Regions from separate parts of the Bacillus silvicola genome, predicted to be linked through region 1. Evidence: a T-box and tRNA genes for the amino acid it is inferred to sense, from the RefSeq annotation. Region 1 holds a T-box; the other holds one or more tRNA genes.
The links. The T-box of region 1 lies ahead of alaS (alanine--tRNA ligase). A T-box ahead of a tRNA ligase gene usually reads a tRNA of that ligase, here a tRNA-Ala.
Positions count from the first base shown of each region.

Region 2: it encodes a tRNA-Ala, which carries the amino acid that the T-box ahead of alaS (alanine--tRNA ligase) is inferred to sense. The anticodon was not compared.

Region 1 is NZ_JBNGVC010000012.1:1,307,395-1,315,148, reverse strand. It holds gene ACP6L7_RS18800 (AI-2E family transporter) at 1-681, shown strand, start outside; gene ACP6L7_RS18795 (PH domain-containing protein) at 725-1,069, opposite strand; T-box leader at 1,308-1,526, shown strand; gene alaS (alanine--tRNA ligase) at 1,567-4,209, shown strand; gene ACP6L7_RS18785 (IreB family regulatory phosphoprotein) at 4,288-4,554, shown strand; gene ruvX (Holliday junction resolvase RuvX) at 4,558-4,971, shown strand; gene ACP6L7_RS18775 (DUF1292 domain-containing protein) at 4,984-5,262, shown strand; gene mltG (endolytic transglycosylase MltG) at 5,632-6,702, shown strand; gene ACP6L7_RS18765 (O-methyltransferase) at 6,918-7,559, shown strand; gene ACP6L7_RS18760 (peptidase U32 family protein) at 7,567-7,754, shown strand, end outside.
Region 2 is NZ_JBNGVC010000007.1:39,151-46,904, forward strand. It holds gene ACP6L7_RS11070 (RNA-guided endonuclease TnpB family protein) at 1-483, shown strand, start outside; gene ACP6L7_RS11075 (hypothetical protein) at 1,090-1,638, opposite strand; gene ACP6L7_RS11080 (hypothetical protein) at 1,775-2,323, opposite strand; tRNA gene ACP6L7_RS11085 (tRNA-Ala) at 2,732-2,803, opposite strand; tRNA gene ACP6L7_RS11090 (tRNA-Cys) at 2,834-2,904, opposite strand; gene ACP6L7_RS11095 (hypothetical protein) at 3,555-3,770, opposite strand; gene ACP6L7_RS11100 (hypothetical protein) at 3,983-4,180, opposite strand; gene ACP6L7_RS11105 (peptidase domain-containing ABC transporter) at 4,225-6,381, opposite strand; gene ACP6L7_RS11110 (ABC transporter permease) at 6,764-7,501, opposite strand; gene ACP6L7_RS11115 (ABC transporter permease) at 7,517-7,754, opposite strand, start outside.

The DNA of each region.
Region 1 (7,754 bases):
TCATTTATTCATGAAAAGGTGAAACAAATTTTTGGTGGTGTAGAAACGAAGATTCAAGCGCTTTTAAATAAAGTCATGAGCACAGCTCGTGGTGTACTGGATTCGTTACTCATTATTTTCTTAATTCCATTCATTGTATTTTACATATTAAAAGATTACGGTGAGTTTTATCATATCTTTTGGAAATTAGTCCCGAGTAAATGGCGTGGTACGGGGCAAATGCTTGCGAAAGAAATTGATAAGTCACTTGGAAGTTATATTCGAGGACAGTTATTTGTTTGCTTAGTATTAGGAGGAGTATCTGTTCTTTCTTTTTGGTTTATCGGTATGAAATATCCGTTATTACTCGGCATTATTATTGGGGTAACGGATATAATCCCGTACTTTGGTCCTATTTTAGGGGCAATTCCGGCGTTGATGATTGCTGCAACGGTATCAACGAGTTTACTCATTAAGGCGGGGATTACGATTGCTATTTTGCAATTTTTGGAAAGTAACATTTTATCTCCTTACATCGTTGGTAAGTCGCTTCGTATGCACCCTGTTATTATTATGCTTGCATTACTAGTTGGAGGAGAAGTAGCAGGTATTGTAGGATTGCTAATATCAGTTCCTGTTTTAGCAGTCATTCGTACAGTGATTGTTCATGTGAGGCCTCTTTGGAAAAAAGAAGATGTTTAAATGATTAGCCCTCTATTTATGAAATAGAGGGCTAATCATTTGCTTATTTAGGGAGTTGCTCGTTTATTTTTTGAACGAGGGAGCTAACATCATTTGTTTGAATATGTTTTATTTTTTTCCATTCCGTATCATAAAGAAATACAATTTGATTGCTGAAAAGTCGTTTTTGTTCTTTTAGATTAGAAATTTTTGCGAAAGAGTACTCCTCAAATAATGGGTTCTTGCTTACATCTGGTCCATAAAAGAAGAGCCTTTTGTTCGTTAAGATTAACAGGCCTGGCCTTGCGACGGAACGATATATAAATATATTTAATGAACATGCTGCGTAAAAAAGGATTTTTTCGTCGGTAGCTAACATTGCTTTAGCTTGATTCAATAAAGTTGTCATTGTAATCGCTCCTTTATTGTTAATAATTTAATTATAACAAATAATGTAATATCTAGAAATTTGTATAGGGATATTTTTTATGAAGAGATTCCTATTTAGTAGTAAATGCATAATATATCGAAAGGCTGTTAAAAATGAATAGTAGAATAATTATGGTTAATAAGCAATTGACACAATATAAATGATTATCTACATTGACAAACTTAAGAGAATTCTATTATATTTAGTCATATAATACATTAAATCAATGACGGAACAAGTACGTTACAGTCCATTTGTAGAGAGAAGCTTCCACTGGCTGAAAGAAGCTTTAAATGAAGGGTAACAGAAAGCTAATCCTGAGAGCAGCTAATCACTGCCGTCTTGCCACGTTACGGCACCATGAGGTGATGAATTGATTGTTATAATAATCAATTCATAATTAGGGTGGTATCGCGAGTTAACTCTCGTCCCTTTTATAGGGGCGGGAGTTTTTTATATTTAAGGAGGAAAATACAATGAAACAACTAACAGGCGCACAAATTCGTCAAATGTTTTTAGACTTTTTCCAAGAAAAAGGACATGCAGTAGAACCTAGTGCATCACTAGTTCCACATGAGGATCCATCTCTTCTATGGATTAACAGTGGTGTAGCAACATTAAAAAAATATTTTGATGGACGCGTAATTCCGCAGAACCCACGTATTACAAATGCTCAAAAATCAATTCGTACAAACGATATTGAAAACGTAGGGAAAACAGCTCGTCACCATACATTCTTTGAAATGTTAGGAAACTTCTCAATCGGTGATTACTTCAAAGAAGAAGCAATTACTTGGGCTTGGGAATTCTTAACGAGCGACAAATGGATCGGATTCGATAAAGAATTACTATCAGTTACAATCCATCCAGAAGATGAAGAAGCATTCACAATTTGGAATGAGAAAATGGGTGTTCCAAAAGAGCGCATCATCCGCTTAGAAGAAAACTTCTGGGATATCGGTGAAGGACCAAGTGGACCGAATACAGAGATTTTCTATGATCGCGGGGAAGCTTACGGTAATGACTTTAGTGACCCAGAATTATATCCAGGCGGAGAAAACGAGCGTTACTTAGAAGTATGGAACCTTGTATTCTCTCAATTTAACCATAATCCAGACGGTTCATATACGCCACTTCCTAAGAAAAACATCGATACAGGGATGGGTCTAGAGCGTATGACATCTATCGTTCAAGATGTGCCTACGAACTTTGATACAGACCTATTTATGCCAATGATTGGTGCAACAGAATCAATTTCTGGTGAGAAGTATCGTAATGGCGACTTAGAAAAAGATATGGCGTTTAAAGTAATTGCCGACCATATCCGTACAGTAACATTCGCTGTTGGTGACGGTGCTCTTCCATCTAACGAAGGCCGTGGTTATGTATTACGTCGTTTATTACGCCGTGCTGTTCGTTATTCGAAGAAATTAAACATCAACCGTCCATTCATGTTTGAATTAGTGCCGGTTGTTGGAGAAGTAATGAAAGACTTCTATCCAGAAGTACTTGAAAAGCAAGATTTCATCGCAAAAGTTGTGAAAAACGAAGAAGAGCGTTTCCATGAAACGCTTCATGATGGTGAAGCAATTTTAGCTGAAGTAATTGCAAAAGCGAAAGAAGAAAAAACAACTGTTATTTCTGGCGTAGATGCGTTCCGTCTATACGACACATACGGTTTCCCAATTGAATTAACAGAAGAATATGCAGAAGAAGCTGGTATGACAGTTGACCATAAAGGTTTTGAAGCTGAAATGGAAAAACAACGTGAGCGTGCACGTGCTGCTCGTCAAGACGTTGATTCTATGCAAGTTCAAGGTGGTGTACTTGGTGAAGTTAAAGTAGCAAGCGAATTCGTTGGCTACGGTACAGTTGCAACAGAAAGTAACGTTGTAGCACTTGTGAAAAATGGTGAGTATACAGATAGCTTACAAGCTGGTGAAGAAGGACAGTTAATGCTTGATGTAACGCCATTCTACGCTGAGAGCGGTGGACAAATTGCTGACCGTGGTTATCTTCTTGCTGACGGTGTGAAAGTTCTTGTAAAAGACGTACAAAAAGCGCCAAATGGCCAAAACTTACACAAAGTTGTTGTTGAAGAGGGTACATTAACGAAAGATGCGGCTGTAAAAGCTGTTATTGATACGAAGAACCGTAGTAGCGTTGTGAAAAACCATACAGCAACTCACTTACTGCACCAAGCATTAAAAGACGTACTTGGAATGCATGTTAACCAAGCTGGTTCTCTTGTAACTTCTGAACGTTTACGCTTTGACTTCTCTCACTTTGGCCAAGTACAAGCTGATGAATTAGAAAAAATTGAGCGTATTGTAAACGAAAAAATTTGGGAAAGTATTGATGTTGAGATTTCTCAAAAAGCAATCGAAGAAGCGAAAGAAATGGGTGCAATGGCATTATTCGGTGAAAAATACGGAGATGTGGTGCGCGTTGTACAAGTTGGCGGTTACAGCTTAGAGCTTTGCGGTGGTTGTCACGTTGATAACACAGCTTCTATCGGTATTTTCAAAATTGTTGCTGAGTCTGGTATCGGTGCAGGAACTCGTCGTATTGAAGCAGTAACAGGTAAGTCTGCATACGAATTAATGAACGATCAAGTAGGTTTATTAAAAGAAGCAGCAGGTAAAATGAAAACAAATCCGAAAGATATTTTAACAAGAGTTGATGGTTTATTTGCTGAAGTGAAACAACTTCAAAAAGAAAATGAATCTCTTGCTGCGAAATTAAGCAATATCGAAGCTGGAAACTTAACTGATTCAGTAATGACAGTTGATGGCGTGAACGTATTAGCGGCGAAAGTAAATGTTGCAGATATGAACAACTTACGTACAATGATGGATGACCTAAAAAATAAATTAGAGTCTGCAGTTGTTGTATTAGCGTCTGTAAATGATGATAAAGTAAACATTTTAGCTGGCGTAACGAAAGATTTAATTAGCCAAGGTTACCATGCAGGTAAGCTTGTGAAAGAAGTGGCTTCTCGCTGCGGTGGTGGCGGTGGTGGCCGTCCTGACATGGCTCAAGCAGGCGGTAAAAACCCAGCTCAAGTTGAGGAAGCTTTAGCGTTTGTACAAGAGTACGTTAAATCTGTTTCAAAATAAAGAGATAGTAGTGTACAATGGTAGGGAGAGGAGAAGTTCTTCTCCCTATACTTACTACTTACAAGTGAGGTGCTTGAAATGGACGGTTTTGATAAAACAATGAAGTTTAGCATTCAAGATGAAAAACAGAGTGTCCATGTAAATGATGTACTTTTAACTGTGTATGATGCACTTCAAGAAAAAGGCTATAATCCGATTAACCAAATCGTCGGTTATTTATTAAGTGGAGACCCAGCATACATACCTCGCCATAAAGATGCACGAAGCATCGTTCGCAAGCTTGAACGTGATGAGATAATTGAAGAGCTTGTGAAGTCTTACTTGAAACATCATCGTGAGGAGTAGTTTATGCGGATATTAGGTTTAGATGTAGGTACAAAAACAGTCGGAGTTGCAATTAGTGACGAAATGGGCTGGACAGCACAAGGACTAGAAACAATCAAGATTAACGAAGAGCGAGGTCAATTTGGTTTTGATCGTATTTCTGAGTTAGTAAAACAGTATGGTGTGGACAAAATAGTAGTAGGTTTACCTAAAAATATGAATGGTACAATTGGCCCTCGTGGTGAAGCGTGCCAGCAATTTGCAGAAAACCTACGAGAGCTGTTACAATTAGACGTTGTAATGTGGGACGAGCGTTTGTCGACGATGGCAGCGGAACGTCTGCTCATTTCAGCTGATGTAAGCCGTAAGAAGCGAAAGCAAGTAATCGATAAGATGGCTGCAGTCGTAATCTTACAAGGATTTTTAGATAGTAAATAAGAGGTGACCAAAATGGAAGAAAATCAAATTACAATTGTAGACGAAAAAGGTAACGAACATTTATGTGAGATTGTTTTCACTTTTGATGCTGAAAAATTTGGCAAAAAATCATACGTAGTCTTCTCTCCAATCGGTGAAGTAGACGAAGATGGAGACCAAATTTATGATGCAATGGCTTATGAGCAAAATGAAGAAGAGGGCGGAACTTTACTTCCAATCGAATCTGAAGAAGAGTGGGAAATGGTACAAGAAATGTTCAACACTCTTGCTGATGAGCAAGAAGCAGAATAATAAGTACTGAAAAGATGGACGACATACAGTCCATCTTTTTTGTTTTCATATGTAAAATGAATGATTTTTTGTCGAAACTGCGCAACCCTTTGTAGTATAATGAGACGGATTGTAGAAAAAATAAAGTGAAACTGTAATCATTGGGGGCTATCCCCCAATGATTACTAGTTGAACCAATCGGGCTTTTACCGGCAGTTAGACTCCCATTTAACTTCTTTACGCTAGCTGATTGTTGAGGGGAGTCTTACCGTCCCGTTAATGCGGGGTAAAATGTCTATCTAAAGAAGATAAGTAAATTTATTGTGTTTTTATATCGTGTTGTATAGAAATATGTACATACGGTTTACAATTGAATAAGGAGGAAGAGTTTTGGTAGAGAATCAAGTGAAAAAGAAGCGTAGACGCATTTTTTTATTTTCGATTATTGCACTGCTCTTAGTTTGTGGTTCAGTCTATGCGTATATTTCATCGGCGTTAGGACCGGTTGATAGCGGGAATAAAAAAGAGGTTGAAGTAGAGATTCCTAAGGGCTCATCTACGAGTAAAATTGGTGAGATTTTAGAAGGAAAAGGTGCTGTGAAAAACGGTACAGTCTTTAGTTTTTATGCAAAAGCTAAATCGAAAAATTTACAAGCTGGTACATATTTGTTGAATCCTTCCATGAGTGCGAAAGATGTCATGGAACAAATGTCATCTGGTAATGTACATCGTCCAGCTCTGTATAAAGTGACGATAAAAGAAGGAGCACAAGTAACCGAAATTGCAGAGGCAATTGCGACAGAGTTAAAGTGGAATAAAGATGATGTTGTGCGTCAATTAAACGATAAAGCATTCGTTCAAAAAATGCAGCAAAAGTATCCGAAGTTATTAACGGACAAAATCTTTGACGGCAATATTAAATACCCGTTAGAAGGTTATTTATACCCTGCAACGTATTCGTTCTATAAGAAGGATACGACGTTAGAAGAAATCGTAATTCCAATGCTTGAGAAAACGAATGCAATCATTGTTCAAAACGAGGCGAAAATGAAAGCGAAGAACTGGGATGTTCATCAGCTTTTAACATTGTCTTCACTTATTGAAGAAGAGGCAACGGGCTTTACAGATCGTCAAAAGATCTCTAGTGTTTTCTATAATCGTTTAGCAAAAGGTATGCCACTTCAAACAGATCCGACAGTGTTATACGCGCTTGGAAAGCATAAACAACGCGTATTATATGAGGATTTAAAAGTAAACTCACCGTACAATACGTATGTTGTGAAAGGATTGCCAGTTGGGCCGATTGCAAACTCAGGGAAACATTCAGTGGAAGCGGCGTTAGAGCCTGCGCAAACAGAGTATTATTATTTCTTAGCTGCACCGAGTGGTGAAGTGTATTATGCGAAAACATTAGAAGAACATAATGCATTAAAGCAAAAATATATTACGAAAAAACAGTGAAATGGGGAGGGGTAGCGAAAAAGGTCGCGCATCCCTCTTTTTTGTGGTAAAATATATCGGGTTAAAAACTGGCAGAAGAATCGTTTTTAATATCAAAACGGGACGTACAAGCTAAGGGTGAAGCTGGCTTGTATTTTTATTGCATTCTATGTGTGAAAAGACAAAGATTGACGCGTCATAGAGGCACTTCTCCATGTAAATAAGGAGGACCAATTATGGAGGATGCAGTTAACGAGTACCTATTATCATTTATTGATCCAAAAGATAAATTAATTCTTGAAATGGAAGAGTATGCAACAGAAAACCATGTGCCGATTATGGATCGACTTGGAATGGAATTTATGCTGCAATTTTTACGTTTAATTGGACCGAAAAGCATTTTAGAACTTGGAACAGCAATCGGTTATTCTAGTATTCGTATGATGGAAGCTATTCCAAATTCACGTATTGTGACAGTAGAGCGCAATCGTGAACGATATGAAAAGGCACTTGAATATATAGAACGTTCTCCAGTAACAGATCGCATTTCTGTTATTTACGGTGATGCTTTAGAAACAGGCGAACAAGTGAATGAGCATGGAACATTTGATGTTATTTTTATTGATGCAGCGAAAGGGCAATACCGTCGCTTTTTTGACTTATATGAACCGTTATTAAATCCTGGTGGCGTTATTATTTCAGATAATGTTATGTACCATGGGCTTGTAACGACAAAAGAGAAAATTGAAAATAGACGTACACGTGGTTTGATTCGTCGTATTAAGACGTACAATGAATGGCTTATGAACCATGAAGGATATGATACAACGATTTTCCCGATTGGTGATGGAGTGGCTGTAAGTAAAAAGAAAGGGTGACAAAGGTATGAAGAAACCTGAATTGTTAATAACGCCTAGAGCAGTGGCGGATATCGAACCTCTTGCAAAAGCAGGAGCAGATGCAGTAATGATCGGTGAACAAAAGTTTGGTTTACGTTTAGCAGGAGATTTTTCACGTGAAGATGTGAAACAAGCTGTAAACATTGCACATGAAAATGGTGTGAAAGTATACGT
Region 2 (7,754 bases), on a different contig from region 1:
AACGTATTAGACCGATTAGCAAAGGCACAACGAGTATTAGCAAGGCGCAATAAAGGTTCTGAGCGTTGGAATAAACAACGTATTCGTGTAGCTAAGTTACATGAGAAAGTAGCTAACCAACGTAAGAATTTTCTTCATCATGAGTCTAAAAAGTTAGCTGCTAATTTTGATGTTGTAGCTATTGAAGACCTAAACATGAAAGGAATGTCGCAAGCACTTCATTTTGGAAAAAGTGTTGCTGATAATGGGTGGGGTATATTTACTTCTTTCTTAGCTTATAAACTAAACGAACAAGGAAAACAACTTGTGAAAATAGACAAATGGTTTCCTTCCACAAAAACATGCAGCAGTTGCGGAAATGTAAAAAATATGACATTATCTGAACGGGTATATTCTTGTGTATGCGGTGTAAATCTCGATAGAGATTATAACGCAGCTATCAATATCAAAAATGAAGCAATACGCCTATTAGCGTTAGCATAAATAGCAATAAAATAACCTTTGGAACAAGGGAGTTAGCTCGGCTGTCTTAGGACGAATTCGTTAGCTATCAAAAGTAATGACTAACCGAGAAGCCCCCACTTCAAACAGTCCGTTAGGACGTTAAGTGGCGGGTAGTTCACCATAAGTTAGGTATAGATTCCATTGATTTTTAGAGTAGAGACTGATTCCCTCTTTTGAGTCTAACCCCTGTGTATTACATCTATCCATACGGTAAATGAAATTATTAACGGTTTAACTTGTATACTAACAAATTTAGGGCAATAAACGCGGCGCGTAATTGTTGTGTGAGTAATTGATAATCCTCTTTCTCCTATTATTTTCATCAAATTACGAAAACACAGATTGTAACGCGAGTACGACCTGACCATTAATAAGAATAGTTGAAGCTAATAATCTTTACGCTTGAATAGGTTTTAGATCAATGAGTATGGAACGCTATCAAAAAAAACAGTACATATCGCAAGTTAAAATGCTTTGTACTGTTGCTTACTTATCTATTATTTTTTACACCTGCTATAGTTAAAAATTGTTTAGTAAACTAATTTATTTTTCCATTAAATATATCCTATAAATCTTATATGAAATTTAAAGTACAGGTACTAATTTCCACACAACTTTTTCTTTACCTAAGTAGGCTCTTGTAATAGGACCATTTGTTACTTCGATATCTTTATAATTAAGGTATCCTCCTTCTGCTTGCAGGGTATATCCTCCTTCTACAGGAGTTATTATCCAATCAACCGCGTATTGTTCACCCAAACTAATATATAAACCACCCTCTATAAAGTGATCAACAAGTCCTATCCCAGGCATCGGATAAGGCATCCCAATATGGTATGTCTTTTTTTCTTCAGAAAAAACCAATTTCATACGAGCTCCATTAGGTTTTTCCACTGTATTGCCTAGTGAAGGAGCCACTACTAAAGATGGTAAAAAATTAAAAGACCGATGAGAACCTAATCCTCTTGTTGGTAAATCTGCTGGAACTATATAATAATTTTTACTTGTGTCAATTCGATCTACTACCACATCTACCGAATCGGATGGGGTAGATGCACTTGCTTTCTCTATTGGGGAAAATCCTAACAATGTAACTAAAACCAGAAAGTATAGTAATAATCCTTTAAATTTCACAAAAACACGTCCTTTCATATTTAAATATTATAGAGATAAAAACATTTTGAGAACATAAAAGCCTACTAGCTTAATATTAATTACTTATTCACGTATTATCATTTAAACAAGTTATATTTAAAAACTTATATAAACTTTAAGACGCGGGTACTAATTTCCACACAACTTTTTCTTTACCTAAGCGAGCAAATGTAAGAGGACCATACAGTGGTGATTCACCATCTTTATAATCAAGGTATCCACCTTCCGCTTGCAGTATATATCCTCCTTCTACAGGAGTTATTGTCCAATCAGCCGCGTATTGTTCGCCCAAAATAAGGTGTAAGCTACTACCTATAAATTGATCCACAAGTCCTATCCCAGGCATCGGATAAGGCATCCCAATATGGTATGTCTTTTTTTCTTCAGAAAAAACCAATTTCATACGAGCTTCACTAGGTTTTTCTACTGTATTACCTAATGAACTAACTACTAAAGATGGTGAAAAATTAAGAGACGGGCGAGAACTTAATCCTCTTGTTGGTAAATCTGCTGGAACTATATAATAATTTTTACTTGTGTCAATTCGATCTGCTAATTCATTTAATGGATTAGATGATACAGATGCACTTGCTTTTTCTATTGGTAAAAATCCTAACAATATAACAAAAACCAAGAAAGATATTAATGCTCCTTTACTCTTCATAAAATCACCTCCTTTAAAATACTTAACTTATATAATAACTAAACAAACAAAAAATCTGAATATTAAGAAAATTAATTGTAAAATTTAGCATAATTCTTGTTCAACTATTGTATTGCGAATACTATAGTTAACACATTTATCGCTGTAAAAGCCTATTCAATTGCATTAGTAAGGATTCAAAATTTTAATAGGGCAAATTTAACCATGCTTAATAACATACATTATTCATGACCATTGCAAAAATTATTCTTTTGGAGTCTTTCCATGAAATAAATCCATCGTGTTTGACTTATAGGTGTAGTAGTGTGAAGTGTGATTGTTTAAGTAATTAGTACAATATATAAATGACTGGGGAGTTACAAAGAAAAGTTTTCATATACAACCATTCCCAAAGGGTATTGGGATATAAGGTGACAGTTGGATTCGAACCAACATAAAAGGGTATGCTAACCTTGTACCATTCCTAATTGGCATGCCACCATATGAAAAATATTGATATACTAAAATAAAAGGCGACAATCGGATTTGAACCGATGATACAGGTTTTGCAGACCTGGGCCTTACCACTTGGCTATGCCGCCATATAATTCTCTATAAAAGAGAATTAACACTTTGTTTTACGATTAAAACAATGTTAAATATCATATCAATTAACCATTAATTCTGAATAAACGGATTCCACACCACATTATAACATTGTTTATTTAATTTAGTAAATGAAATTACTGATTCTTCAAACATAACAATCCTTTATAGGAAGCCTTCGACATTTTGTCTTCTGTGCTTATTAAAATTTCGTAGCCTCCCCTAGACAAATAAGAGAAGAGGCATGTGAATTCAACGTACAAATATGTGTTTTATTATATGCACCATGATTTGATCCTGCTAAAATAGTGAACGGAAATTAGATATTACAGGATTCTCCTGCCCCTATAAATAGGAATTCCAATATTGTTGTAAATCATCTAATTCTCTAAATTTAATTTTTCTATTTAGCATATTTAAGGATTTTAGATTCCTATTTTTAGGTCAACAGATATACATCCTAAATATAGAATAAGTATCTAATAAAATAATTTTGTACCTTGATAACACCCAATACCTTTTCTATCGAATAGCTTTTCTTTAAATGCTATAAGATCAGTGTAATAAACTATACCTATGACAACCTAGATTCAAGTATAAATCTTTTAGTGTTAATATGTTCTCTTTTTTAATCTTGAGTCCTTCGTTATCTATACTTAGGCATGATCATTGGATCAGGATATGTGTTCATCTGATTTGGTAAAAATGCAGCTATAGCTGCTGGAACTGTCTCTATATAGATATCGTCTGAACCCGCGCCAGTTACAACCTGTTTTAATTCATTTTCATCAACTACACTAATCAATCCACCAGTATTCCATTTTTGTTTTCGCATTTCATCTGATTTTTTTCTTCTAAACATTTGATATCCATCCTTTTTTATAATTTTTTAGTTTGAATTTAAGTACATAGAAAATATTTAAGATATTTCTCTTTTAAATTGCTACTTTTTATATTTTTAAAGCCTAAATGTTAAATTTATAGTTTGTATTGGTATGAATGATTATTTATGATTCCTCTATATAATTTTTTAGGAAACCGCACTTGAGAAATAGATCTCAAGCGCGATTTAAATTAATTAGCATCTTTTTTTCTTTGAGGCATAAAGGTAGTAACAAATGCGACAAGAGCTATCCCTAAACCGAGTCTTTCAGGAATGTCAATATTTAACCCATTATTCCATTTATATATAAAGGAAGCCAAGATTAAAAGGGTAACTCCCCCAGTTGCGAATCTGATTATATTACGGTCTTTTTTTGTTTGAGCTTTCATATCTATCCCTCTTTCTTTTTTATTAGGTTCATAAATATATATGCTTAATTTGCTAGTAACTTGTAATTCGGTTCTATATCCTTGAAGAAGGAAGAGTAATAACCAGCTTTTAGCATTAACTCCTTATGAGTACCTGATTCTATAATAGTTCCTTTATCCATCACAATTATTAAGTCTGCATTCATTACTGTAGTAAGTCGATGTGCAATTACAACCCTTGTACATTTTATTTCATTGAGATAATCATCTACCTTCTTCTCATTCAGATGATCTAATGAACTTGTTGCTTCATCTAATACTAAAATGGATGGTTTATGAACTAAAGCTCTCGCAAGTGCAATACGTTGTCGCTGTCCTCCTGAAATATTGAACCCCATCTCAGATATGAACGTATTATATTGCATAGGCATCTTCATAATGTCATCATGTATTTGTGCTACCTTAGCAGCTTCAACAACTTCTTCTATCGATATATCCTTATCATAAATTGCAATATTTTCAAAAATAGTCTTATTAAATAGTGTAACGTCCTGAGGAACTACACCAATTTGACGTCTCAATGATGATTTTTCGATATTACTTAAATCCACATCATCATAATATATTTTTCCTTCACTCGGATTATGCAATCCCAATAGTAGACGGGACATGGTACTCTTTCCAGCACCAGATTCTCCAATAATCGCTACTTTTTGGCCCGGTTTAATTTCTAAATTAATATTTTCAACAGACATTGGACTATATTTTGTATATTGATAACTAACATCTTCAAAACGTATACGACCTTCAAGATTAGTTATCTCTTTCATATCCGGAGTTTGTTCTTCTTTTGGTGCGTCTAATACATCTTGTACCCTTCTTAAATACGTACCAGTTACAAAGAAAGAATTAAACATTTGGACAATTGACTGACTTAGCCCAAAAAATTGATTGGAAATAGCATGAAAAGCTACTAGATTTCCTAATGTTAACTGATTGTTTAAAATTAAATATGCACCAAGCCACAGAGTGAATAAGGGAGCTAAATTCCCAATAGAACCACTTACTGATTGAATATAATTATTAAGATTTTGCTTCTTTCTATAAGCTTTTAGCAACTTTTTAAAATTTTTATTCCATCGAGTAAATATTTTATCCTCGATTCCAGCTGTTTTAACATTGAATATTCCATACAAAGTCTCCGTTTGAATACTTTGAACTTCACTATTCGCCATAATTTCTTCTTGGCTAACCTCTTTTACTTTGGAGCGTGTAGCAATTAATAAAACTGCGTTAAGTACTGTGAACACTAAAACAGATACCGTTAAAATTGGTGATTTAATTATCATGAAAACAAATATTACAATTAGTAACCCAACATCTAATATACCCTTAATAAGGTTTGATCCAATCATATCTCGAATTATTCTTAGACTATTTACCCTAAATAGAAGATCTCCAAATTTTCTTAGGAGGAAAAAATGATAAGGTAAATGAAGTAAATGATTAATAAATTTACTCATCATTTGTTTATCTAAAAAGTTCTCCATTACAATTACAACCTTACCTCTAACTATATTGAATAGAAATTGGAATCCCACCACAAATACTATTGATATTAAAAAGATATTTAACAAATTAAAATTTTGAGGTGAAATAACATGATCTATTAAATATTGAATTAGAAGGGGTATACCTAAAGTGAATAACTGTAAAACAAAGGACAGTAAGACTAAATTTATTAATAGGGATGGTCTCTCTTTCAAGATGTTAATATATGGTAACCACAAACTTTTAGGCTTCTTTTTAACAAACCTTTCACCTGGTACGCATGTCATAACATATTTTGAAAAATCCCTTTCGAACTCTTCCTTTTTTACCTTATTTCTTCCCACAGCGGGATCAACAATTATTACTCCATGTTCAGCTACTTCCTCTAGTACTACATAATGTTTTTCCTTCCAATAAATAATGCAAGGGAGTGGGATTTTATATAATTCATCATATTCTTGAATTTTAAAACAATTTGCTTCATATCCTAATCCCTCAGCTAGATGCTTTAAATGAAATAGTGACGTTCCATCTCTACCATTACCAATCCTTTCATACATGTCATGAAAAGATACGGTACTATTATGATATTCGGTAATCATCGCTATACAACAAAAACCACATTCAGTCTGTTGGGCTTGTTCTATAAATGGTACCTTTTTCTTAAACATCAACTAGTCTCCTTTCTATATAATTTATGGTACTTAAAATATAAACGCTTCCTAATGTTAATAACAATTAGTAAAATAGGATCAAAAAAACAGCAAATTAATGCTTATTTTTTTGATCCTATTTTACTAATACAAAAAAATTTAGAGTTAAATTCCTTCTAGATATGGAGTTTAATAATAAATGCATTATCATGAATCGTATCAAAGAACCTATAGAACATGTAGAATATCTCGTAAGAGCGTTAAGTGACTGGGAGTTCTGTTTTGATTAAAAAATAAATTGCGTATAAACAGTAAAAAGAGTCCATCATAACCGATGGGCTCTTTTTACTGTTTATTAAAATGAGATACTATTAAGATTTCTCAAGATTCAATTCTCATATTACACGGTCTTTCTCAATGTCTTTACATAACGCACTGTAATTAAAATCATACCAATGGTAAATGCGCTTATTGATGTTAATAATATACCAATAGACAATATACCTTGATCAACTAATTCTATAGACTGTAATGGTAGAGACCATATATATAAAAACCCCCACTTTGCTTCTGAAAAAATAAATACCCCGATTAAAGATAGAATTATATTAAGAAATGTAAAAGTGATAGATGTTTTTATAAATAAGAATAAGAAAAGTTGCACTGTTATTAGAGGCAGTGTTGCAGCGACAGAAATAAAAAATACTTTAACCATGAATAATAAAGGAAATGGATCTGTAAAATCAAAATATCGTCCTGATACATATAGGCTTATTAAAGCGATTAAGTGTACTACAGAAAATAATAACACACTAGATACTAATTTAGATAAAACAATCTTAAAGTTAGTAATCGGAGATAAATGCATTATTTTCCAATTAGTTTTACTTTCAAACTGGCAGAAGAAAGTTGTTATCATCCCTGAAATGACAGGGAGAAAAAAACCAACATAGAAAAAAGATACAAACATCCATACGCCCATCCATGCATTATCCAAACCGTGATTATATTTTCCTACAACGTATTTAGTGTACATAACCATTGAATATATAATCGGACAAAGTGCTAAGATGAAAAATGTAATTTGTTGTGGATGCTTTCTTATTTTTATCCAGTCGGAATAAATTAAATTTATCATTTGAAATCTCCTTTTTTAGTTTTTATTATTGGTTTTAATAAATATGATATATCCAATTCCTAAAATAAGAGCAGTAATAGGAATTCCCGCTAGCATGTACCATTTATCGTACGCCCATAATGTATTAAAAACCTCTAGATTATTCACATAATTAATTGGAGAATATAAAGTTTGATATGAAATAGGGAACCACCAAAGCTTAGTTGAGCTTAATATATCGCCGAAAAGATACGAACATAGGGCTAGCGTAACA